DNA from 4 places in the Bradyrhizobium sp. LA2.1 genome. Region 1 is predicted to be linked to each of the others. Evidence: riboswitches for the same ligand, from Rfam matches in the RefSeq annotation. Region 1 holds a riboswitch; each other region holds the start of a gene.
The links. Region 1 has a riboswitch for cobalamin ahead of ABIB95_RS07190 (TonB-dependent receptor). Riboswitches for the same ligand answer to the same signal wherever they lie in the genome.

Region 2: it holds a riboswitch for cobalamin, as region 1 does, so the genes downstream of both, ABIB95_RS02155 (energy-coupling factor ABC transporter permease) here and ABIB95_RS07190 (TonB-dependent receptor) in region 1, are expected to answer to the same signal.
Region 3: it holds a riboswitch for cobalamin, as region 1 does, so the genes downstream of both, ABIB95_RS34585 (ribonucleoside-diphosphate reductase subunit alpha) here and ABIB95_RS07190 (TonB-dependent receptor) in region 1, are expected to answer to the same signal.
Region 4: it holds a riboswitch for cobalamin, as region 1 does, so the genes downstream of both, ABIB95_RS02220 (DUF1636 family protein) here and ABIB95_RS07190 (TonB-dependent receptor) in region 1, are expected to answer to the same signal.

Annotation. Positions count from the first base shown of each region.
Region 1 covers NZ_JBEPQI010000003.1:362,954-368,746, forward strand. The annotation lists gene ABIB95_RS07180 (Cj0069 family protein) at 1-843, opposite strand, end outside; gene ABIB95_RS07185 (GFA family protein) at 1,004-1,411, opposite strand; gene ABIB95_RS07190 (TonB-dependent receptor) at 1,550-3,898, opposite strand; cobalamin riboswitch at 4,099-4,306, opposite strand; gene ABIB95_RS07195 (hypothetical protein) at 4,538-4,903, shown strand; gene ABIB95_RS07200 (FixH family protein) at 5,006-5,398, shown strand; gene ABIB95_RS07205 (efflux RND transporter periplasmic adaptor subunit) at 5,483-5,793, shown strand, end outside.
Region 2 covers NZ_JBEPQI010000001.1:504,352-510,144, forward strand. The annotation lists gene cobT (nicotinate-nucleotide--dimethylbenzimidazole phosphoribosyltransferase) at 1-425, opposite strand, end outside; gene cobF (precorrin-6A synthase (deacetylating)) at 436-1,185, opposite strand; gene ABIB95_RS02155 (energy-coupling factor ABC transporter permease) at 1,227-1,904, opposite strand; cobalamin riboswitch at 1,942-2,159, opposite strand; gene cobA (uroporphyrinogen-III C-methyltransferase) at 2,205-2,936, opposite strand; gene ABIB95_RS02165 (cobyrinic acid a,c-diamide synthase CobB) at 2,933-4,243, opposite strand; gene cobM (precorrin-4 C(11)-methyltransferase) at 4,243-5,025, opposite strand; gene ABIB95_RS02175 (cobalamin biosynthesis protein) at 5,022-5,390, opposite strand; gene cbiE (precorrin-6y C5,15-methyltransferase (decarboxylating) subunit CbiE) at 5,387-5,793, opposite strand, start outside.
Region 3 covers NZ_JBEPQI010000023.1:88,136-93,928, reverse strand. The annotation lists gene ABIB95_RS34585 (ribonucleoside-diphosphate reductase subunit alpha) at 1-1,962, opposite strand, end outside; cobalamin riboswitch at 2,085-2,302, opposite strand; gene ABIB95_RS34580 (hypothetical protein) at 2,416-2,994, opposite strand; gene ABIB95_RS34575 (DUF6925 family protein) at 3,056-4,066, opposite strand; gene ABIB95_RS34570 (TonB-dependent receptor domain-containing protein) at 4,084-5,793, opposite strand, start outside.
Region 4 covers NZ_JBEPQI010000001.1:514,981-520,773, reverse strand. The annotation lists gene ABIB95_RS02230 (cobyric acid synthase) at 1-191, opposite strand, end outside; gene cobO (cob(I)yrinic acid a,c-diamide adenosyltransferase) at 218-853, opposite strand; cobalamin riboswitch at 894-1,115, shown strand; gene ABIB95_RS02220 (DUF1636 family protein) at 1,212-1,586, shown strand; gene cobW (cobalamin biosynthesis protein CobW) at 1,583-2,632, shown strand; gene cobN (cobaltochelatase subunit CobN) at 2,632-5,793, shown strand, end outside.

The DNA of each region.
Region 1 (5,793 bases):
CTCCATCGATCTTCGGAGCGCCTGGAATTGCGAAGCATCGGGTCCGTACATGATCCGTGGGCCCGGCTGAGCCTCGGGTGCGTCGGGGCCTTCCGGCGGCGGCGGGATCAGGGCCTTGATCAATTGATGCCCGAAGCCCGCGACCTTGGCGCCGCTCATGTAGCAACGGATCATGCCGTCGGGCAGACGGGGTTGGAACGCCTGGTCGATGATGCAGCCGCCCCATCCGAAATACGGTTCGCAGCGGGCGAGCAAGGCATCGAGCGGCATGTCCTCGGGTAGACTGCCGCGTTGGGCATGCAGCACGCGAACCATGGCGTCCGCGTTGGGCTGGGCCTCCACCTTCCACACCCCTTGGCCACCATTGCCGCGATTTTGCTTGAGCACGCGCGGACCGTTCGCCTGAAGGCGCGCGGGAAATTCGGCGCGGAAGCTTGCGGCGGTGTCATAGCGATGCGTGTCGGCTCCCCAGCCGAGATGACGCGTTCGGTAGAGCACCTCCTTGACGCCCATCTTCAGGATCACGTCGGGATGTGCGCTCACCCATGGCCCTTGCGCCGCAACGTCGCGAAGTAGCGGGTCGAGGGCCTCGCGCGTCTTGCCCTGATGGATCGGATCGACCCAGACGAGCACGCCATCGACGGCGAGCAGTTGATCGCGGACGGCGCCGGCGAAGATCTCGTCGTAGATCACCGGCCGGGCTTCGATGCCGACCGCGGCGAGTGCTTCGAAAACGCGGACGAAGCGGCTGTTTTGTGCCGTCGTGTCCCGGCGCGCGGCAGCGTCGCCGCGGGAGAGGATGGCAACGGTAGGGCGGAGAGGAGGGTGGCGTTCGGTATCCATGCGCAAGCTCCACGAATGGCGTGCTGCGCAGAGCTTGGACCGAGGTCTCACGGGGAGTCTGCTTCGTCCCCACGCCGATCAATCTACGTGAGATCGTCCGGCCGTTGCAAGATGGTGTTTGTGCGGTTCCATCCAGATGGCGAACGCTTCGCGCGCGCCGCTACGGTGGCGGAGGATAGCGGTCGAATGTCGGCAGTTCGTGCGCGCGCTCCATCCATCGAAGGCGCTCTGCGACCTGGATGTGCATCGTCGCCGGTACGGCATCGGGATCGTCGTAGGTCGCGCTCTGGACGTCGATGACCCCGGGCAACATGTCGGCGTTGACATAAAACAGGCCGGTTCCGCAGTCGCCGCAAAAGTGCCGCCGCGCATGTTCCGAGGAGTGATACACCTTGGGCTCGCCTTTGGTCACCTTGACGGCATCGTCCGCGTACATCGTCCAGCCGACGACGGGAGCGCCCGCGTGAAGCCTGCAATCGCGGCAGTGACACAGCGCGTGCACGATCGCTTCGCCCTCGACCCGATAGCGGATCGCGCCGCAGTGACAACCGCCGGTGATGGTGCTCATGCGTTCCTCCCGATGGAAGCGAGGTTTCGTTGATCGATAGCTCTCGAGACCTGCGGCTTCAACGGCGCAATCGATTTGCGATTGCGTCCTACTGTCGCGTGACAACTCCTGCCACGGCGCGGGCGATGTGATCCGCGACTACCATTTGAACGAAGCTGCGACCTCGTAGCTGCGCGGCGCGCCGAGGATGATCTGGTCGGTGTAACCCGGATCGCCCCAGGCCGCGTAGAGCTTGTTGGTCAGGTTCCTCACGCGAAAGCTGATCCGGGTCTGGTCCACGCCCGGGAAATAGGCTTTGGGGATGTCGACGAATGCGAACGCGTCGAAGATCGTGTAGGCGTCCATCGTGACCAGATTGTCCTGGAAGTTGAAGCGGTCGCCGACGTGACGGACGAGGCCGCCGATCTCCACCGGCAGCTTCGTGTCGAAGCGATAGGAGGCGCCGGCGTTGGCGATGAAGTTCGGAACGTTGGGCGGTGTCTTGCCCGAATAGGACTGGAAGTCGCCATTGCCGTCGACATAGGTGAAATCGATGAAGCGCGACTGCACGAAGGCGACGTTGCCCCATAGTTTCAGGCCCGCGACCGGATTGACCGCGGCGGCGATCTCGACGCCCTTGGAGGCCATCTTGCCGGCGACGTTGAAGAGGATGCCGCTTTCGGGGACGTAGACGTTCTTGCGCTCGATGTCGAAGGCCGAGAACGTGGCCTCCGCGCGCTTGTCGGCCGACAGCACTTTCACGCCGGTCTCGTAGGTCCGCGACGTCGTGAGCAGCAGCGGCGTCGTGGGCCTGAGGATGAAGATGTTCGCCACCGTCGGGTCGGCTGCCGTCGCGTACTGGCTGTAAAGCATCACGCCGGGCGCGATGTCCCAGGTGTAACCGATGCGTCCGGTGACCGGATTGAACGTCTTCGAGAAAGGATAGTTGGCTTTCAGGAGGCCATTCTCGTCGAAGCGGGTCCGCGACAGCTCGATATTCTCAAAACGGATGCCGCCGATCAGCGCAAAGGTCGAGGTCAGCTTGAGCCGGTCCTCGAACGACAGCGAGGCGGTGTCGAGATGGGTGTAGATCTTCTCGTCGCTGCGCGGGCCGTAGAGGCCGCGGTCCGGATTGAGGAGGTCGACGTAGTCATTGAAGAACAGCGTGTCCTGCGAGACGTTGAACTGGTTGCTGCTCGCCGCCACGGTGGCGACGAAGCGATTGTCCATTCCGCCGAGATTGGAATTGACGGTGAGGTCGGTGATGTTGCCGTAGAGCCGCTGCGCGTGATCGAGCGCCAGGCGCTCGCGGTAGATGCTCTGCGCGCCTGCGAAATTGCCTACGGTCTGGTCGAACGACGAGATCTCGTTGTTGAACCAGTGCCGGTGGGCGTCATAGCCATAGACCTGGCTCTTCAGCGAGATGTTGTTGGTGATGTCCCATTGAAAGCCGCTGCGCAGCCAGAGCTCGTTGGCGCCGCTGTGATTGTCGAGCACGTTGTAGTTCGTGGTCAGCGTGCGCGCGTCGATGGTGACCGGGACCGGCGTGCCGCCGCCGAGGTAATAGTTGCTCCAAAGGCCGGAGACGACGCCGTACGTCGGCACGATGCCCGGCGCGTTCGCCGGCACCAGCGGCGTCCCCCAGTAGAAGCGGTCGTTGTCCTGCCTGTATTCGGTCGCGCCCCAGATCTTCAGGTTCTCGTTGACGCGATAGTTCAGCTGGCCCGAGACGTTGCTGAGCTTCGAATAGGTGTCGTCGATAAAGCCCTTGTTGTTGAAATGGCTGATGTCGAAGCGGTAGTCGAGGCCGTTGATCAGCGTGCTGCCGCCCGAGCCGTATCCGGCGCGATAGCCGTTGAAGGAATCGTAGGAGGTGAAGGCGTCGTTGACGATTGGTCCGGTGTGCGGCGCCTTGTTCACGTAGTTGATGGCGCCGCCGGTCGCACCGAGGCCCGCCACCAGCGAGTCCGGTCCCTTGATGATCTCGACCTGCTGGAGGCCAGCCACGTCCATGGGACGGCCGGTCATGGTCGACGGCCCGATCGGGATGCCGTTGTAGAGCGTGGAGATCTGGTCGCCGGAAAAGCCACGCATCGAGAAGATGGCGGGCGCGCCGGGCGCATCGCCGCCGGTGACGCCGACTGCAGCCTTGGCGACGTCGGTCGTGGTCCGGATGCCCAGGTTCTGCATCGTCTGCTGACTGATGACCTCGACGGTCGCCGGCATCTCGCGCGCCGTGATGCCGAGCCGGGAGCCGACGTCGGTGACGGCTGCCGTGTTGAGCGGCGTCTGCACCGGGCCGCTCGGAGCTTGCGTGGCCGGAACGGCGACAGCAGGGGCGCCACGATTGCGTCCCGCGGCGCGCCGGGCGGCGCGCTGCTTCTGAGTGCCGGGGCTGACGGCAGGAGCCTGTCGCGGCGCAGGCGGCGACACGATCACCGGGCCGACCTCCCGGGAGCGGTTGTCCTGCGCCGCGCTTTGCGCGAGCGCCGCGGACGACAAGGACACCGACGAGAGCAGAGTAATCAGGAAAGCACGCGATAACGCTGGCCTTGCGCCAGCACGGAAATGAAGATTTTGCACGACAACGCTCTGCGGCGACGCAAACAAACCGTCACCGCGGTTGCCTTAGTCATCCACCTTCGCCCCAGGCGGCGGATGCACCGGCTACTTGTCCGACATCAGGGCACCCCGCCCAATGCGTTCGCGCGTGACCATGGCTGGTAGCAGGTTTCCTGGCTCGCGGGTCATCGCCTTCGACCACCTTCCCAGAGGCCCAAGCGGGGCTCCAGTGGTTTGTTTGGTCGTCGACTATCCGCCTACAGTTGCGGGGGCAGCCGCGGAATTGCCCACTGAGGTGGACGCACCGCATTCCCTTGAAGAGTCCTTGCGGACACTACCGATCACGAAACTGGCATCAGGGGATGAGCGCGTCAACATCCGCGCGGGCTGCTGGACGGGCCGGTCGGTCGATGGTGGCCTTGTGTTGCTGTTTTGCACGATAGTCCGAAGGGGTGCGTCGAAACGTCCAACCCGGCCTCCGGACGAGCCTGGGTAACGAACGCTTGACCACGATCAATGACTGCCTTTGGTGTCCGAATATGCTACTGAGGCCGAGTTCCGGCCCGACAAGGTAAGTCGATATTGATGCAGTTCGTCCGTACCATCGTGGCAGTCGCCATCGCCATATCCCTGGCGATGCTGCCGGTTGGCGCGTCCGCGGCGAACCTCGCAATGTCGTCGGATGGCATGCAGACGGCCATGCACATGAACGGCGACGCCGACATGTCGATGGACGATTGTTGTCCCGACATGAAGGGAACGGGCTCCCATAGCGGCGGCTACAAGTGCGGTATGGGCTTCTGCTGCGTTGGTGGGATCATCGCGCTCGGTGATGTCAGGCCCGTGGCGTTCGAACGTCTCGCGGTCGTGGCCAGCACGATGGCTATCCCCCCGGATCAGGTCGTTTCCTTCCGCGGCGGCAGTCCTCCTTTCCGACCTCCTCGAATCTGATCTCGCAAAGCCCGAGACGCGAGCGGCAGGCCTGCTCGCGACGACGACTGACGTGCGCGCTTCAAGCGCCACGGCGAAAGATCAATTCATGAGGACAGGACAATGCTTTCCAAGATCAGCACCGCGGCTCTCGCCGCCACCCTTTCGCTTGCCGCTTCCGCCGCGATGGCGGGCGCGGGCGACTACGCCTTCGAGCCCGTCACTCCGCAGATGAAGAAGGGCGAAGACGTCACGCTCGCCGTTCGCCTGACGAACAAGCAGACCGGCAAGCCGATACCGGACGCGGTCATCTTCAAGACCCGCCTCGACATGGCCCCGGACGGGATGGCCGAGATGGAATCGGCGGTCGCGCCGCTGCCGTCCAGGGAGCCGGGTGTGTACGCCTTCAAGACGGACCTGCCGATGGCTGGCCGCTACCAGATGACGCTGTCTGTGAAGGTGCAGGGCGAACCGGAGACGGTCACCGGCAAGGTGATGGTCACGGCGGTCAAGTGAGCGTTCGGGCGCTGCCCGGCAGCGCCCGACATTCCCCTTTTTCCTTCACACGGACGCGCGCTCCCGGGCGCGCGGATACACGACATGAAAACGCTGCGTCTCCTGACGGCCCTTGCGCTGGGCGGCGGCCTGGTCCTGGCCGGCTACTACTGGCATTCGAACGGTGCGGGCTGGCTCGCTGAGGCCGACATATCATCGGCTGCGGCTGCCGCGGAGCGAACGCCGCTCTACTACCGCGATCCAAGTGGTGCGCCGCTCTGGTCTGCTGGTCCGAAGAACGACGACCGCGGGCGGGACTATCTGCCGGTCTACGACGACGATGGAGCGGCCGTCGCGCCGGCGCCACCGAAGGCGCAGGCGGCTTCGCCGCGAAAAATCCTCTACTACCGCAATCC
Region 2 (5,793 bases), on a different contig from region 1:
AGCGCTGCTTCCACGCTGAAGTCGCGCGTGCCCTGGCGCGGCTTGTCGGTGACGATTCCTGCCATCTCCTCCTGCGCCAGCGTGCCGGCGTCCACGACCTCAAGGTTTGAGCCAAGCTCACGCGCCAGCACCGAGATCGCGGCACCGCCCGAGGCAAAATTCGCCATCATCGCGATGGTCACTCCTTGCGGATAGGCCGACACGCCCTGCGCGACGATGCCGTGATCGCCGGCGAAGACGATGATCGGCACTCGCGCGGCGCGCGGCTGCTCGGTCGCCTGCAGGCCCGCAAGCTCGACCGCAAGCTGCTCCAGCCGGCCGAGCGCGCCGGCCGGTTTTGTGAGTTGCGCCTGACGCGCGAGCGCCGCCTCGCGATGGACAGCGGAGACATCGGGGCATTTCCGGGTGACCCAATCGGGGAGCATGCTGCCTCGCTTACGGCCTGCGCTTGAGAATGTAGCTGTCCATGATCCAGCCGTGCCGCTCGCGCGCATCCTGTCGCGCGGCGACGATGTGCGGGGCGATCTCGGCCAGAACGCCGGACATGACGATCTGATCGGGCATGCCGAGATAGGCGCCCCACCAGATGTGCAGCCCCGCTGGATCGAGCGACTGGAACGCCGTGCCGCCGTCGAGCATCACCACCACGGTATCGACGCCCTGCGGCCAGCCGCCTTCGCGCAAGCGGCGTCCCGTCGTGACCAGGAAAGGCTCGCCGATGTCGTTGAGCGGCAGCGCATGCGCCGCGCACAGCGCCTGGATCGAAGTGATGCCGGGCACGACCTCGATATCAGGCAAGGGATCGAGCCGCCGCGCAATGCGCAGGGAGGAATCATACAGTGATGGATCGCCCCAGATCAGCAGCGCGACCTTGCCATCATCACCGAGCTGGCTCGCGATCGTCCGCGACCAGGCCGCGGCCACGGCATCGTGCCAATCGTCGACGCCCTTGTGATAATCCGCTTCACCGGCATCGCGCACGGGAAGGTCGAACTCGGCAATGCGCGTCGTTTGATTGGTGAGCACATCCGCGCAGATCGTCCGCCTGAGATCTGCGAGATCGGACTTCGCCGTCCCCTTGCGCGGGATCAGGATGAGATCCGCCGCGTTGATGGCTTGAACGGCGGCGCGCGTGAGCTGCCCGGGATCGCCGCAACCGATGCCTATCAGGGAGAGCGTGAGCATCGCGCGTGCAGGGGCGGCCATGACGGCCGCCCCTTTGTCTCTTAAGCCGCGTTGTGCAGGCGCGGCGTGACGAGGCCGGGCGCGGTGACGCCGCGCAGCGACTTCGCCAGCGCCAGCACACCGAGGTCGGCCAGCGGCTCGATCACGATGACGAGCGCGTAGGAGGCCGCGAAGGTCGCGATGTTGACGAGGTTGGTCGCACCGAAGCCGGAGCCATAGAGCGCCCAGAACGCGACCCAGGCGATGACGCCGGCCTGATACGTGGTCGAAAGCGCCAGCGCCTGGCGATACCTGAGATCGACATAGGCGGTGTTGCGGGCAATGATCCGCGCGGCGATCGCCTGGATCCCGAACAGCGGCACCAGCAGCGTGGTGACGTTCATGCCGAATTGCGGCAGATCGGGCGGCTCGAAGAAGATGCCCTGGAAGAACAGTCCGAACGCAAGGCCGAAGGCCGCGGGCGCTGCCCCAAACAGCAGGAACAGGGTCGAGCCAAGGATGAAGTGCACCTCGGAGACGCCGACCGGGAAGTGCGGCAGGATCTCGAAGAAGACGAACACGAGGCCCGTGGCGGCGAGCGTCCGCGCAGCGAACGACGTGATGCCCTGCTCGCGCACGGTCTCGACCGCGAGCTTCAGCGCAACGCCGCCGACGGCGATGCCGGTTGCGTAACTCAACACGAGCTTGGCGCCCGATACGACTCCGGGTTCGATATGCATGGTTCAGTTCCTTCCTGCCGTCACACCCGACGGCCTTGGCCACAAAACATGCACGGCCGGTCTCCTGGCTCGCGGTTCACTGGGGTTCTCCGGCCTTCCCGAGCCTCGCGGCCCAGTGGCTGATCGGAGCCCCTCACCGCTTACAGTCGCGGGGGCGGCTGGGGTTTTGGGCGGCGCAACTGTCCGCCCACCCCCATTCCCGATTATGCTCCGGCGGTTTGCGCCGCCTCGAGCACCATGCATCTCCTGTGTGCCCCTTTCGCCAGCCGGGCGTCAAGGGGCGAAGGGCGGCCGGGACGGTCATGACGGATAATCCCCGGCCAGTGCGCCGAACAGGATCACGGCGGCCGTCGAGGCAGCGCCGCCCCGCGCAAGTTGCTCGGCCAGCTCGGCAATGGTGGTGCGGACCAGCCGCTCGTCGGGACGACCGAGGGATTCGGCGAACAGCGCCGGGGTATCCGGCGCGAGGCCGTGCTCGATCAATTTTGCGACAAGCGCCGGAAAGGTGCGCCGGCCCATATAGACCACGGTGGTCGCTTCGGGATCAGCCAGCGCCGCCCAGTTCAAATTCTGCGGCAGCTCGCCGGTGACATCGGCCCCGGTCACGAACTGCACCCGGCGCGAGGTGTGGCGCCGGGTCAGGGGAATGCCGGCTTGCGCAGCGGCGACACAGGCCGAGGTGATTCCGGGAATGATCTCGTAGCCGATGCCGGCTTCGCGCAGCGCCTCCAGCTCCTCCTCGAGCCGGCCAAAGATACCGGCATCGCCCGATTTCAGCCGCACGACACGGACGCCGGCCGCGGCGTAGTCGACCAAGAGGCGGTTGACGTGGTGCTGCTTGGTCGAGGGCCGCCCTGCCCGCTTCCCCACCGCGACGAGATTGGCGCCGGGCCGGGCCAGATCGAGGATCGCGCCGGAGGCGAGGTCGTCGTAGAGCACGACGTCGGCATCGCGCAGCCGCGCGGCGCCTTTGAGCGTGAGGAGCTCGGGGTCGCCGGGGCCGGCCGAAATGAAAGTGACAAAACCGCTCACCGGTCCTCCGCGATCAGATGGAAGAACGTGCCGGTGGCATGACCGCGGCGCGAACCGGTCTCGGCGATGACCGCGCCTGTTGCATCGTGCACGACCGCCAGCGGCGTATCCGGCTGCGCGATAATCGTCGAATAGTGGAACTCATGACCGCGCAGGCGCGCGCCGACCTGATGGCCCGGCATCGGCGCTGCGAGTGCAGCGAGACGATAGCCCAGATGCATGCGGCGCTTGGCAAAGCTCGTCTCCAGTCCGAGCAGGCCCGTCATCTCATGACGAATGCCATCGGCATCGGTCAGAGCGGTTCCCAGCACCATATAGCCTCCGCATTCGCCGTGCACCGGCCGCGTGTCAGCGAAGGCGCGCAAGCCGCTGCGAAAGCGGGCATTGGCCGCGATCTTCCCCGCGTGCAGCTCGGGATAGCCGCCGGGCAGCCAGCAGACATCGGCGCTCGCGTCAGGCGCTTCATCGGCAAGCGGCGAGAATGTCGAGATCTCGGCGCCGGCAGCGCGCCAGGCCTCCAGCATGTGCGGATAGATGAAGGAGAACGCGGCATCGCGGGCCAACGCAATGCGCTGCCCGGGCGGCGTCACGTTCATGCCGTTTACCGCCGGTTGCGGCGACCAGCTTGCTGCCGATCCCAGCACCGCATCGAGATCGACGTGTTCGGCAACAAAGCGCGCGGCTTCGTCGATCAGCTTGCCGATCTCGGCCTGCTCCTCGGCCTGTACCAGCCCGAGATGCCGTTTCGGCAGGCTGATCTCGGCATGGCGCGGCAGCGCGCCGAACACGGCGATGCCGGCATCGTTGAGTGCACGCCGCACGAGATCTTCATGCCGCGGGCTGGCGACGCGATTGAGCACCACGCCGGCAAGCTGCACACCCGCGCGATAGTCACGAAGGCCTGCGGCGATCGCCGCTGCCGTCTGTGCCTGCCCGGAGGGATCGATCACCAGCAGCACCGGCCAGCCCAGCATTTCCGCAATGTCGGCGGTGGCGCCGGTACCGGAGACGCCGCGCGCGGCGACGCCGTCGAACAGGCCCATCGAGCCCTCCGCGAGCACGACATCGGCATCAGTGCCGCGACCGACGAGATGAGCTATCGCCCCGCGATCCATTGCCCAGCTATCGACGTTGACGGAAGCGCGCCCCGTCGCGGCGGCATGGAAGGCGGGATCGATATAATCGGGCCCGCTCTTGAAGCACTGCACGTTCAATCCGCGATTGCGCCAGGCGCGCGCCAGCGCCAGCGTCAGCGTGGTCTTGCCGACGCCGGAGGCCGGCGCGGAGATGACGAGCCCTGCCGGCATCACGATGCCTCCGGAAAGCGCGGATCGGCGCCGACCGGCCGATAGCGCCGATCGTAATCGGCGGCATAGAGACGGCTCTCGTCAAAATCCGCAGCACCAAGCGTCTTGCCGACCAGGATCAGTGCCGTGCGCTCCATCTCGGTCCCGACGGCGGCATCGAGCGTCGCCAGCGTGGCGCGAACGATGCGCTGGTCCGGCCAGCTCGCGCGCCAGACGATGGCGACCGGGCAATCCGCGCCGTAATGCGGCGTCAGCTCGGCGACGACCTTGTCGAGCAGATGGATCGACAGATGGATCGCGAGCACCGCACCGGTGGCGGCGAACGCCGCGAGCTTTTCGCCCTCAGGCATTGCGCTGGCGCGGCCCGGCGTGCGCGTCAGCACCACCGTCTGGGCAAGACCGGGAAGCGTCAGCTCGACCTCCAGTGCAGCTGCCGCAGCCGAGAAGGACGGCACGCCCGGCGTGACCGTGTAGGGAATACCGAGCGCGCGCAGGCGGCGAAGCTGCTCGCCCATCGCCGACCAGATCGCGAGATCGCCGGAATGCAAGCGAGCAACATCCTTGCCGTCGGCATGCGCGGCAGCGATCTCCGCGATGATCTCGTCGAGCGACAGCGGCGCGGTGTTGACGATGCGGGCGCCGGGCGGGCAATGCGCCAGCACGCCCTCGGGCACCAGCGAGCCCGCATAGAGGCAGACCGGACAGGCCGCAATGAGGTCGCGTCCGCGCAACGTCAGCAAATCCGGAGCGCCCGGTCCTGCACCGATGAAGTGCACCGTCATGCGCCGTCTCCTTCCGCGATCGCGGCGGTCGCGGTGCGATCCCGCGAGACCGCCCGCGGCGCAATCAATCGCGCGCGAGGGCCAGCCGCAACGAGCGCCGCGGCTTCAGCGACCGAACCCGTGCCGAACTTTTCCGCGACGAGCTCCGATTGCGTCGGCGTCTCGATGCCGGCCAGCATGTCCGCCGGAACCGGCTTGATCGGCACGCCGCATTCACGCGCGAGTTGCTTCAGCGGCTCCGCGTCGGCCTTGTCGCTGACAGTCGCGACCGCCGCAAGGCCTTCGGAACCACCGGCTGCCATAAGCGCCTCGCGCAGCGAAGCCAGCGTGACATCCTTTTTGAATCCGAGTCCGGCGACTTTCATCGAACCGCACTCCATTGCACCACGGGCCGCGACGCTTCCCAGGACCGGTAGCGGCCGAGCGGCGCGGCATGGGCAATCTCGACCCGCATCAATTCGCCACCGTGGCGCTGGTGCAGCTCGCCGAGCAGCGCTTCCGTTTCCAGCGTTACCGCATGCGCGACGAGCCGCGCACCCGGCGCAAGCCGCGACCAGATGGCATCGAACATCGCGATATCGAGACCGCCACCGATGAAGACGGCATCCGGCGCTTCCAACGCAGCAAAAGCTTTCGGCGCGCTCCCCGTGATGACGGTGATCCGATGCGCCAATCCGAACGCTGTTGCATTGCTGCGGATATTCGCGGCGCGATCCTCGCGCGCCTCGATGGCGGTCGCCGTCCCGCCGCACAGCGCCCATTCGACCG
Region 3 (5,793 bases), on a different contig from region 1:
CATGTTGGAGCGCCGCGCTTCCGGGATCGTGTAGAAATTGATGTCGATGACGTTGTCGAGCATCCGTACTGCTGTCGTCACCGTCCGCTTCAGCTTGGCATGGTCGAGTCCATTGGGACCGACATGGTTGAGCATGTTGACGGAGCCGAGATTGCAGACCGCGACCTCGTCGGCGGAGGTGTTCAGCGTGATCTCGGTGCAGAGGTTCGACGAGTGGATCACGCCAACGTGCCGCTGCGGCGAACGCAGATTGCAGGGGTCCTTGAAGGTGATCCAGGGATGACCGGTCTCGAACAGCATGGTCAGCATGCGACGCCAGAGGTCGCTCGCGCGCACGGTCTTGAAGACGCGCATGCCGCCGGCTTTCGCCCTGGCCTCATAGGCCTCGTAAGCCGTCTTGAACGCCTCGCCATAGAGATCGTGCAAATCGGGCGTCTCGTCAGGCGAGAACAGCGTCCATTCGCCATCGGCATCGACGCGCTGCATGAACAGGTCCGGCACCCAATTGGCGGTGTTCATGTCGTGGGTGCGGCGGCGGTCGTCGCCGGTGTTCTTGCGCAGGTCGAGGAATTCCTCGATGTCGACGTGCCAGGTCTCCAGATAGGCGCAGACCGCGCCCTTGCGCTTGCCGCCCTGGTTGACGGCAATCGCGGTGTCGTTGGCAACCTTCAGGAATGGAATAATGCCCTGGCTCTCGCCGTTGGTGCCCTTGATGTGGGCGCCGAGGCCGCGCACCGGCGTCCAGTCGTTGCCGAGGCCGCCGGAATATTTTGCCAGCAGTGCGTTGTGCTTGATCGACTTGAAGATGCCGTCGAGGTCGTCCGAGACGGTTGTGAGAAAACAGGACGACAATTGCGGACGCAGCGTACCCGAATTGAACAGTGTCGGCGTCGAGGCCATGAAGTCAAACGACGACAGGAGGTCATAGAATTCGATCGCCTTAGCCTCGCGATCGATTTCGCGCACCGCCAAGCCCATCGCGACACGCATGAAGAAGGCCTGCGGCAATTCGATCCGCTTGCCGCGGACGTGCAGGAAGTAGCGGTCGTACAGCGTCTGGAGGCCAAGGAACTGGAAGTTTAGGTCGCGCTCGGGCTTGAGTGCAGCCGCGATCCGGCCGAGGTCGAAGCGGGCCAGCTCAGGATCGAGCAGTTCGGCATCAATGCCGGTCTTCAGATAGGCCGGGAAATATTCAGCATAGCGCACAGCCATATCGGCCTGCGAGGCGGAGGTCGGCACGGCATGGACATAGGACAGCACCTCGCCGCGCAGCTTGTCCAGCAGCAGGCGCGCGCTGACATAGGCGTAGTTCGGCTCCTGCTCGACCAGCGTGCGCGCGGCCATGATCGAGGCCAGTGCCAGTTCGTCCTGGCTGATGCCGTCGTAGAGATTGCGGGTGGTCTCGGTGAGCACGGGTGCCGCAGAGACGCCGTCGAGACCGGCGCAGGCTTCGCCGATAATCAGCGCGAGCCGCTTGGTGTCGAGACCAACGCGCGAACCGTCGGCGAGCGTGACATGAAGTGCCGGCGCGACAGCGGGCGTCACTTCCGCGGCCGCCTCCTCGGCGCGCTGGCGCGACCGCTCCTCGCGGTACAGCACATAGGCGCGCGCGACCTTGTGGTGCTCGCTCCGCATCAAGGCGAGCTCGACCTGGTCCTGCACGTCCTCGATATGGAAGGTGCGTCCCTCGCCTGCCCGCCGCATCAGCGCAGTGACGACTTCGGCCGTCAGCTGCTCCACGCTCTCATGGACGCGGCGCGAGGCGACCGCGCTGGTGCCTTCGACCGCGAGGAAGGCCTTGGTCATGGCGACCGCGATCTTGGCGGAATCGAACGGCGAGACTTTTCCATTGCGGCGGATGATCTGCATGGCCGGCTCGCTCGAAGCAGGCGCAAGCGATAGTGGACGCAAATGAACGATGGGTGCGGAAGCGGTGTCCGCGTCGTGCAGGTTCAGTGACATCAATGGGCCCCGTGATGCGCGCGTTGTGTTTGAACGGGGCTGTAAGGAAGGACGCTGCAGAAACGCCGGCAGCAGAGTTGCCGGGCGGTGCATGCAAGCGACCGCCGGACACCCCGCCCGTGGACGTTCAGATCGTCGCGGCAGGTCTCCTGGCTCGCAGGTCGTCGCCCACTTCCCGTCTTCCCGGTGCGAAAGGCACCAGTGACGATTGTTCGGAAGCAGCTCGCTGCTGACAGTTGCGGGGGCAGCGCCGGAATTCCGCGCTCTCGCGCGGTTCACCGGCTTCCCTCTTAGCCACTAAATCTTGCGATCCAGCGGAACCGTGACGCCCACATGTGGTGACATATGCAGCCGGGTGTCAACGATTCGTTGCGGGTCATGAACCCTGTTCCCTGTGGAATGCGGGAATTCCCGCCGGGCTCGCGCAACCCTTGGGATGACGCACATCCAGCATTACGCGTTCCGCATCGCGCGCCCGAACGGATCGACCAGGCGGACGATCTCGCAGGCGGCGACGAGGCCGGCGAGCCAGACGGCGCTGGTCAGCCCGATGCGCGTCACGATGGCCGCAGTGAACGCGCCCTCGCCGCCAAGGAACGGCGTCGCGGCAAGCAGCGCGAGCTCATAGGCGGCGTAGGCGGCGACGAGCGCGATGGCCAGCATCAGCGGCGTGCGGCCCTGCGGCAGCAGGCGGAGAACGGTCGATGCCGCTGCCGTCGACAGCAACGCGGCAGCACCGATGACAAAGCCCCAGGCGATGGTGCTGCCATCGATGGGATAGTGCAGCACGCCGAAGCCGATGGTCTGGTTCACGAGCCAGGCGCCGGTGACGACGAGCAGCGCCGGACGCATCGGCAGCATCGCGGCGGCGACGACGGCGAACGCCGCAAACGGCGTCGCGCAGGCAAGCGCGAAGCTCGCGAGCGCGCATGACACCGTCAGCAGCACAAAGCAGAACATCGGCGCGAGGCGCGAGGTGACCGGATGAAGGCGGAAACGGTCGGCGTGGGGCGGCAGGATGGTGACAGTCATGGAACGATCTCCTTGTGGGATTTGTAGCACAATTTTGCTGGAACGCGGCATCACGTCTGACTCAGTGAAGAGCCTCCATGGGATCTTCAGTCTCGGCTGGATCGCGCCGGTCGTAGGCGGCAAGCCAGGCGGCGAGTGCCGCCGTGTGCGGCTCCATGGCAGCCAATTGACGCAAGGCCACGCGAACGGTGGCGCGCGCCGTGCGATCGGGCGGAAGCGTCATCATCTCAGGTCCCCGCCCCTTCGCGACCGCCTCGACCACGGCCCTCTTGCACGCCGTCAGCTCCGGCAGCCCATAGAGTTCGAGCAGCGCCTGGAAGGCTGCGTGACGATCCGGCCGAAAAGCGCGCTTGCGGCCGAGCTGATCGCGGAGCGGATGGGCCGGATAGAGATGCGCGCAGGGGATCCACCCCTCAGGCAGCGGCTCGTTGGCGGCATGGGTGCGGCGATGCGCGAGCAGCTTTGGCAGAACGTGGGTGTGCGGGCCGTCAGGGCTTCGCCCACCCGGCGGCGGGATCCGCTGGAATACCTCGGCGCGCCCGATGCGGCTGATGAAGACGCGGTGCGGATTGGCGGTCAGAATGATCCGCATGGCATCGCTTTCGGGCGCGAACACGGATTGGCCCGTGCGGCTCCTGAGTGCGGCGACGGCATCGGCATCGCTGACGCGGATGCAGGCGTCGATCTGCAACGTTCCGAGACCAAGGTCGAACAGGATGCCGCTGCGATCCCTCGTCAGGAGCGCCTCGACATCCGGACCGAGCTCGGTCAACACGGTACGACCACTCATGGCGCTGGCTTCATGCGGAAGACACAGCGCGATGCGGTGGCTCCAGCTCTCCGTGGTCGGCGATTCCGATGCGATCAGGCGCAGATCCGGGTGGGAGACAACGCGTATCCCACCCTTCTGCGTCACGGCGCTGATCCCGTTGCGAGACTGCTCCATATCGAAGGCCTCACCGGGCTCGCGTGTGAACTCGGCAATGGCACCGAACGTGCCGACGCTCCAGCCGGCCTCAGCGTCGGCAAGCTGGCTTGCGATCAGGTCCATGAGCGGATCGGCCGTCGTCATGAGGCTTCTCTCTCTCACTATCTGACGTCGTAATTCGCCAGGCGAATGCCGCCATAGACGCCCAGTCCCGGCTGCAGAAAGCCGGTCGGATTTTGATAGTGCACATTGGCGAGATTATCGACCCGGCCGAACACCTTCACCTGGTCGGTGACCAGATATTCGGCTGCGACGTTGACGACAGTGTAGGCCGGAGCCAGCAGACGCAGAATGCTGAAGTCGCGGTTGCCATCGACGAAACTCCCGACGTGCAACACTGTTGCGGACAATGTGAGCGGGTCGATCGGATTCCAGATGACATTTGCGCTCCACTTCTCCTTCGGACGCCTCAGCAGCTCCAGTCCCGCCGTTGCATCCACTGCGCGGGTAAAAGTGTAGTCGGCACGAACGCGAAGCCGGTCGGTGATCGCAGCCGCGACGAAGCTCTCCGTGCCCTCCGTGATCGCCTTGCCGATATTGGTGTTGGTGCTCGTGAACGTCACGGGATCGAACGTGCTCTGGATCAGGTCGGTAATGTTGTTACGGAAGTAGGTCGACCCGAAGCGGACACGATCGCCAAACAAGGGTTGCTCGAAGCCGGCGTCGTATCCGACGCTTTCCTCGGGCCTGAGGTTGGGATTTGCAAAGAAGAAGAACGCGGGAAAGCTGACGTAAAGCTGGTTGAGCGTTGGCGCCTTGAACCCCGTGCCGTAGCTTCCCTTGAACTTCGTATCCGTGACCGGCACGATCATGGCAGACGCCAGACGAAAGGTCGGATGTTCCCCAAACCGCTCGTTATCGTCCTGCCGGACGTTGGCCGTGAAGAAGACGCGATCCCGGAACTGGGACTGCAGCTCCATATATCCGGCCTTGTTGACGTTTTGCGCCGAGACCGTCGCCGTTTGCAGTGTTTCGGTCTCATGCTCCGCACCAATGATGACATTGTTGTTGGGCGCGAGCTGGGTCGTGGTGTGCCAATCATACTTGACGCGGTCGCCGGTCGTGATCGTGGCCATCGCGTCGCCGGGCGAGATGTTGTAGTTCCAGTGATTGGTGTAGTTGACGCCGAAATAGCTTTTCATCCGGTCGTCGAGAGCGGACCAGACCGCCTCCCCGCGCGTGAAGAGCTGGTGCACCGTCTGCGTGCTTTGCGCGGCCGCGGGAAAGCTCGCGGATGTGACGGGATCGAAGGTGTCTCCGGTAAAGCGCAGGGTGGCGTCGGTGTACCGCGCCACGCTATTGAGCGTCAGGTTTTCGCTCAATTCGACGCCAAGCTTCGTCGAGTAGGTCATGTTGTCGTAATAATTGCCGATCGCCTTCTGCCCCGGCGGCAGCAATTCGACCGGCGTCACCGGCACGTCGTTCGCGTGGAAATGCGCGACGTTGAAGGCATAGTTGAAGTGGTCCTGTGAACCGCTCAGACCTGCAGTTTGATTGAACGTTCCGAACGAGCCTCCCTCGACCGAGCCGGTGGCGCGGGCGGGACCGTCGCCCTTCTTCGTCACGATGGAGATCACGCCCCCCAGCGCGTCTGCGCCGTAGAGACCGCCCTGCGGACCGCGCAGGACTTCGATCTGCTGAATGTCGGAGGTGAGCAACTGGCCGAAATCAAACGAACGGTTCGGGTTGCCGGGATCGCTGACATCGATGCCGTCGATCAGGACCTTGGTGTGGTTGGAATTCGTTCCGCGCATGAAGATCGACGTCTGTCCGCCGGGGCCGCCGGTCTGCACGAGATTGAGGCCGGGAAC
Region 4 (5,793 bases), on a different contig from region 1:
AGCGCCTGCAGCGCCTGGGCGCGACCGATCTCACCGCCGTCGACGGTGACGGCCGCGTTGTTCGACATGTTCTGCGGCTTGAAGGGCAGCACGCGCAGGCCGCGCCGCGTGAAGGCGCGGGCGAGGCCGGCGACGATGAGCGACTTGCCCACGTCCGAGCCGGCCCCCTGGATCATCAGTGCGCGCGCCATGGTGTTTTCAGAACCTGGGGCCGTGCTCAGAACTCGACGCCGGCTTGCGCCTTGATGCCGGAGCGGAAGGGGTGCTTCACCAGCGTCATCTCGGTGACGAGATCGGCGATCTCGATCAGCTCGTCCTTGGCGTTGCGCCCGGTGAGCACGACATGCGTCATCGGCGGCTTGTGCGTTTTCAGGAAGTCGACGACCTCGGCGATGTCGAGATAGTCATAGCGCAGCGCGATGTTGATCTCGTCGAGCACGACCATGCGCAGATTGGAATCTGATATCAGCTCCTTGGCCTTCGCCCAGCCGGCCTGCGCCGCGGCGATGTCGCGGGCACGGTCCTGCGTCTCCCAGGTGAAACCTTCGCCCATCGCATGGAACTGGCAGAGCTCGCCGAAATGGCCGGTGAGCAGGCGCCGTTCGCCGGTGTCCCAGGCACCCTTGATGAACTGCACGACCGCGCATGGGAAGCCATGGGCGACACAGCGGACGATCATGCCGAAGGCGGAGGAGGACTTGCCCTTGCCGGCGCCGGTGTGGACGATGATGAGGCCCTTCTCGCCGCTCTTGGTCGCCATGATCTTGTCGCGGGCGACCTTGATCTTCGCCATTTTCGCGGCGTGGCGGGCGTCGGTTTCCTCGGCCGTTTGGGTATCCGGTTCAGGCGTCATCTGACAGGGTCCTTCGGCTTGACAAGAGGCGGCCGGGGGCAAATGGTGGCCCGGCGTTGGTTCCTGTCCTATGACAGGCGAAGAGGGAATGCGATAGGGTCCGAATCGACAAGATTCGGGTCCAAACTGCAGCCGCCCCCGCGACCGTGACCGGAGAGATGCCCGAAGCCACTGATCCCCCAGGGGATCGGGAAGGCGGGGATCGAAGGGCCAAAAGCCCTGCTCCGCAAGCCGGGAGACCTGCCAGCGCGGACGAGTTTTGGACCGGCGGACGGGGTGTTCCGCGACGGGGAAACGGACCTTCGGGGGAATGGTCCGTGTGCCTCTTCGCCTCCCGCTGTTTATCCTGGAAGAGGCGATGACCGTCACACTTCACGTCTGTATTACCTGCCGTGCCGGCCAGACGCTCGACGAGGGTGAGACGACGCCCGGAAAGCGCCTGCATGGTGCGATCCTCGACGCCGGCGTGCCTGAGGGCGTCAATGTGGTTCCCGTTGAATGCCTGTCGGCATGCAGCCAGGGCTGCTCGGTTGCGCTCAGCGCGCCCGGCCGCTGGTCCTATGTCTATGGCCGCTTGTCAGAGGCCCATGCGAGCGACGTGGTCGCGGGTGCTGCTGCCTATGCCGCCGCGCCCGACGGCCTCGTGCCTTGGCGCAGCCGTCCCGAAATCTTCCGCAAGCAGTCGCTTGCCCGCATTCCCCCCATTGCCGTGTTGCCGGAGGCCGCCGAATGAACTCGCTCGCAAAAGTCCCCGTGACGGTGGTCACCGGTTTTCTCGGCTCAGGCAAGACGACGCTGATCCAGCATCTGCTCGCAAACCCCGACGGCAAGAAGCTCGCCGTGCTCGTCAACGAGTTCGGCAGCGAGGGCGTCGACGGCGAGATCCTGAAGTCCTGCGCCGATGCCAATTGCCCGGAGGAGAACATCGTCGAGCTCGCCAATGGCTGCATCTGCTGCACCGTTGCGGACGATTTCATTCCGACCATGGAAAAGCTGCTGGCGCGCCCCGTGCGGCCCGATCACATCCTGATCGAGACTTCTGGCTTGGCGCTGCCAAAACCGCTGCTGAAGGCGTTCGACTGGCCGGAGATCCGCTCGCGCATCACGGTCGACGGCGTGATCGCACTCGCCGATGCCGAGGCTGTCGCCGCCGGCCGTTTTGCGCCGGACCCGGCTGCGGTGGAAGCGCAGCGCGCGGCGGATGGAAATCTCGATCACGAGACGCCGCTGTCGGAAGTGTTCGAGGACCAGATCGCCTGCGCCGACATTGTGCTGCTGACCAAGGCCGATCTTGCGGGCGCTGCAGGGATCGAAGCCGCCAAGGCCGCCATCACCGCGGAGATGCCGCGCCGCGTGCCGATGCTATCCGTCACCGATGGCGCGATCGATGCGCGCGTGATCCTCGGGCTCGGCGCCGCCGCAGAGAACGATCTCGCCGCGCGCCCCTCGCATCACGACGGCGAGGAGGATCACGAGCACGACGATTTCGCCTCCGTCGTGATCGATCTTCCTGAAATCAGCGACATCGACGCACTGGTCGCGTCGGTGCAGCGTCTTTCGCGCGAGCAGAACGTGCTGCGCGTCAAGGGCTATATCGCGGTCGCGGGCAAGCCGATGCGCCTGTTGCTGCAAGCGGTCGGCGAGCGCGTGCGCCACCAGTTCGACAAGCCCTGGGGCGCAGCTCTCAGGCAGTCGAAGCTTGTCGTGATCGGCGAGCACGGCGATATCGACGAGGCCGCGATCAAGGTCGGACTTGGGCTTTCAGGATCTGGTATCTGATGCACGTCGTCTTCCGCGAGAGCCGCGGTCTCGAGGAGACCGCGACGCCAAGGGACATCGGCCAGGACCCGGCCGATCTCGTGGTGCTCTCGTACTCGGATTCCGACCTTGCCGCGTTCGCGGCCGGCTGGCGACGCGGCCGCAACAGCCTGCCGTCGCTGCGGCTCGCCAATCTCGCGGAGCTGCGGCATCCGTTGTCGGTCGACACCTATATCGAGCGCACGCTGTCGCAGGCGCGCGGCATCCTGGTGCGCCTGATCGGCGGTGAGCCCTACTGGCCGTACGGGCTCGCGGCCCTCCAGCAGCTGGCGAAGAACCGCGACATCGTGCTGGCCGTGCTGCCGGCCGACGGCCGCGACGACACGCGGCTCGATGCTTACTCGACCCTGCCGGTTTCGACGCTGCGCCGGCTCAAGGTGCTCTGCGACACCGGCGGTCCCGTTGCAGCCCAGGCCGCGATTGCGCAGCTCGCGCTGGCCTCGGGCCTTTACGCAGGCCCGGTCGTCGGCGAGATGAACTTGCCTGAGATGGGCTTTTACGATCCCGCGCGCGGCGTCATTGCTGCGCCGATGGCAGGCGAGAGAAAGCCGCTCGCGCTCGTGACCTTCTATCGTTCCTATCTCACCGCCGCGGATACCGGGCCGGTCGACGCCCTGATCGCGGCGCTGCGCGAGCGCGGCTTTGACGCGTACGGCGTGTTCGTCACCTCGCTGAAGGCTCCGGGCGTTGCGGATTGGCTGCAAACGTATTTCGCGACGAATCCTCCGGCCGCGATCGTCAACGCGACGGCGTTCTCGGCGATGGGCGACGACGGCACGACACCGTTCGATGCTGCATCATGTCCCGTCTTCCAGGTCGCGCTCTCATCGGCACGGCGCGAAGACTGGGCGGAGTCGCTGCGCGGCCTGTCGCCCGGCGATCTCGCGATGCATGTGGTGCTGCCGGAGGTCGACGGCCGCCTGTTCGCGGGCGTGGTGAGCTTCAAATCGGCCGCGGAGCGTGATCCCGATCTGCAATTTTCGCATCTGGCCCACCGGCCCGATGAGGAGCGCGTCAAGGCCGTCGCCGCGCGCGTTGCGGCCTGGCGGCGCCTCGCGGAGACGCCAGTCGCCGAGAAGCGGGTGGCGCTCGTTCTCTCGAACTACCCGGGCCGTCCGCATCAGATCGCGCATGCGGTTGGTCTCGATGCGCTGGCGTCGGTCGAGGCATTGCTGTCTGACCTGACCGAGGCCGGCTTCGATGTTGCGCCGGTCCAGGCGCTCGGCGAGACGCTGCTCAAGCAGAACTTGACCTGGAGCGTCGCCGACTACCGCGCGGCGCTCTCGCGCCTGCCGCAAGCCTTGCAGGATGATCTCGCGCAGGCCCGGGGGGCGCCGGAGACCGATCCGAGCTGCCGCGACGGCGCGTTCCATTTCGCTGCGATCCGATGCGGCCAATCGATCATCGCGGTTCAGCCCGAGCGCGGCGATGCGACCACGCGCGATGCCGACTATCACGATCTCGCCCGCACGCCGCGCCATGCCTATGTCGCGTTCTATCTCTGGCTCCGCGGGCAGACCATCGATGCCGTTGTGCACATGGGCGCCCATGGCACGCTGGAATGGCTGCCCGGGAAATCCGTCGCGCTGTCCTCACACTGCTGGCCGGAAGCCCTGATCGGCGATCTGCCGGTCATCTATCCCTTCATCGTCAACGATCCCGGCGAGGCCGCGCAGGCCAAGCGGCGCTTGGGTGCCGTCACTATCGGCCATCTGCCGCCGCCGCTGGAACAATCCGCGGTGCCGGACGGCCTGCGCCGGCTCGAACGGCTGCTGGACGAATATTCGACCGCCGATGGGCTCGATCCCGCGCGCCGTCAGCGCCTGATTTCTGCGATCCGCGACGAAGCGCGCGCCGCGGGCCTCGAGGACGATCTTGGTCTGGATGCCTCGGCAGCACCGGCGGAAGCGATCCCACGGATCGATCGCTTCGTCTGCGATCTCAAGGAGAGCCAGTTCGGCGACGGCTTGCACGTGTTCGGCCGCGGCGCCTGCGCCGATGCGGAGCGCGATGCGTTGCGTTCCGCCCTGGCGGGACAGCGCGTTGCGCCGGGGCCATCGGGCTCGCCGTATCGCGGACGCCAGGACGTGGTGCCGACCGGACGCAATCTCTTTGCCGTTGATCCGCGCGCGGTGCCGACGCCGTCGGCGCATGCGCAAGGCATCAGGCTCGCGGAAGAGCTGCTGCGTCGCCATTTGCAGGATCACGGCGACTGGCCGAAAGGCCTCGTGGTCGATCTCTGGGGCTCCGCGACGATGCGGACCGCCGGCGAGGAGTTTGCCATGGCGCTGCATCTCGCCGGCCTTGCGCCGCGCTGGGATCACGCCTCCGGCCGCGTCACCGGCTATGACATCATCGCACCGGCGGAGCTCGGGCGCCCCCGTATCGACGTCACGCTGCGCGTGTCGGGCCTGTTCCGCGATGTCTTCTCCGGCCTTGCGCAATTGTTCGAGGCCGCCGCCGAGGCGCTCGCAACGCGCGAGGAGGAGGGCGAGGAGAATCCCTATCGTCACCGCGCCTCGCGTGTGTTCGCGCCGCGCCCCGGCCAATACGGCGTCGGCCTCTCCGCGATCCCGGATGCCTTCACGGCCGAGACGCGCGATGCCGCCGGCGAAGCCTGGCTGTCGGCATCGTCCTGGGCGTTCTCGGCGGACGGTGCGATGCAGCCGGATCGTGCCGGCATCGAGACGCGGCTCGCATCCGCCGATGCTTTCGTGCACGTCCAGGACTTGCCGGAGACCGATCTTCTGCTTGCCGCCGACTATGCTGCACATGAAGCCGGCATCGCTGCCGCCGCAGCGCATCTCGGCGCGGCAGGACCATCGCTCTATCACCTCGATACGACGCGGCCCGAGCAGCCGCACGCGCGGACGCTGACCGAGGAAATCTCCCGTGTCGTCCGTGCACGCGCGGCCAATCCGGCCTGGATCGCCGGCATGATGCGGCACGGTTTTCGCGGCGCCGCCGAGATCACCGCGACGCTGGAGCACATGGCCGCCTTCGCGCATCTGGCCGGCGCCGTACCGCCGCATCTGTTCGATCTCTACTACGATGCGACGCTCGGCGATGCCGATGTCCGCAGCTTCATGGCCCGCGAGAATCCGGCGGCGCTCGCCGCGATG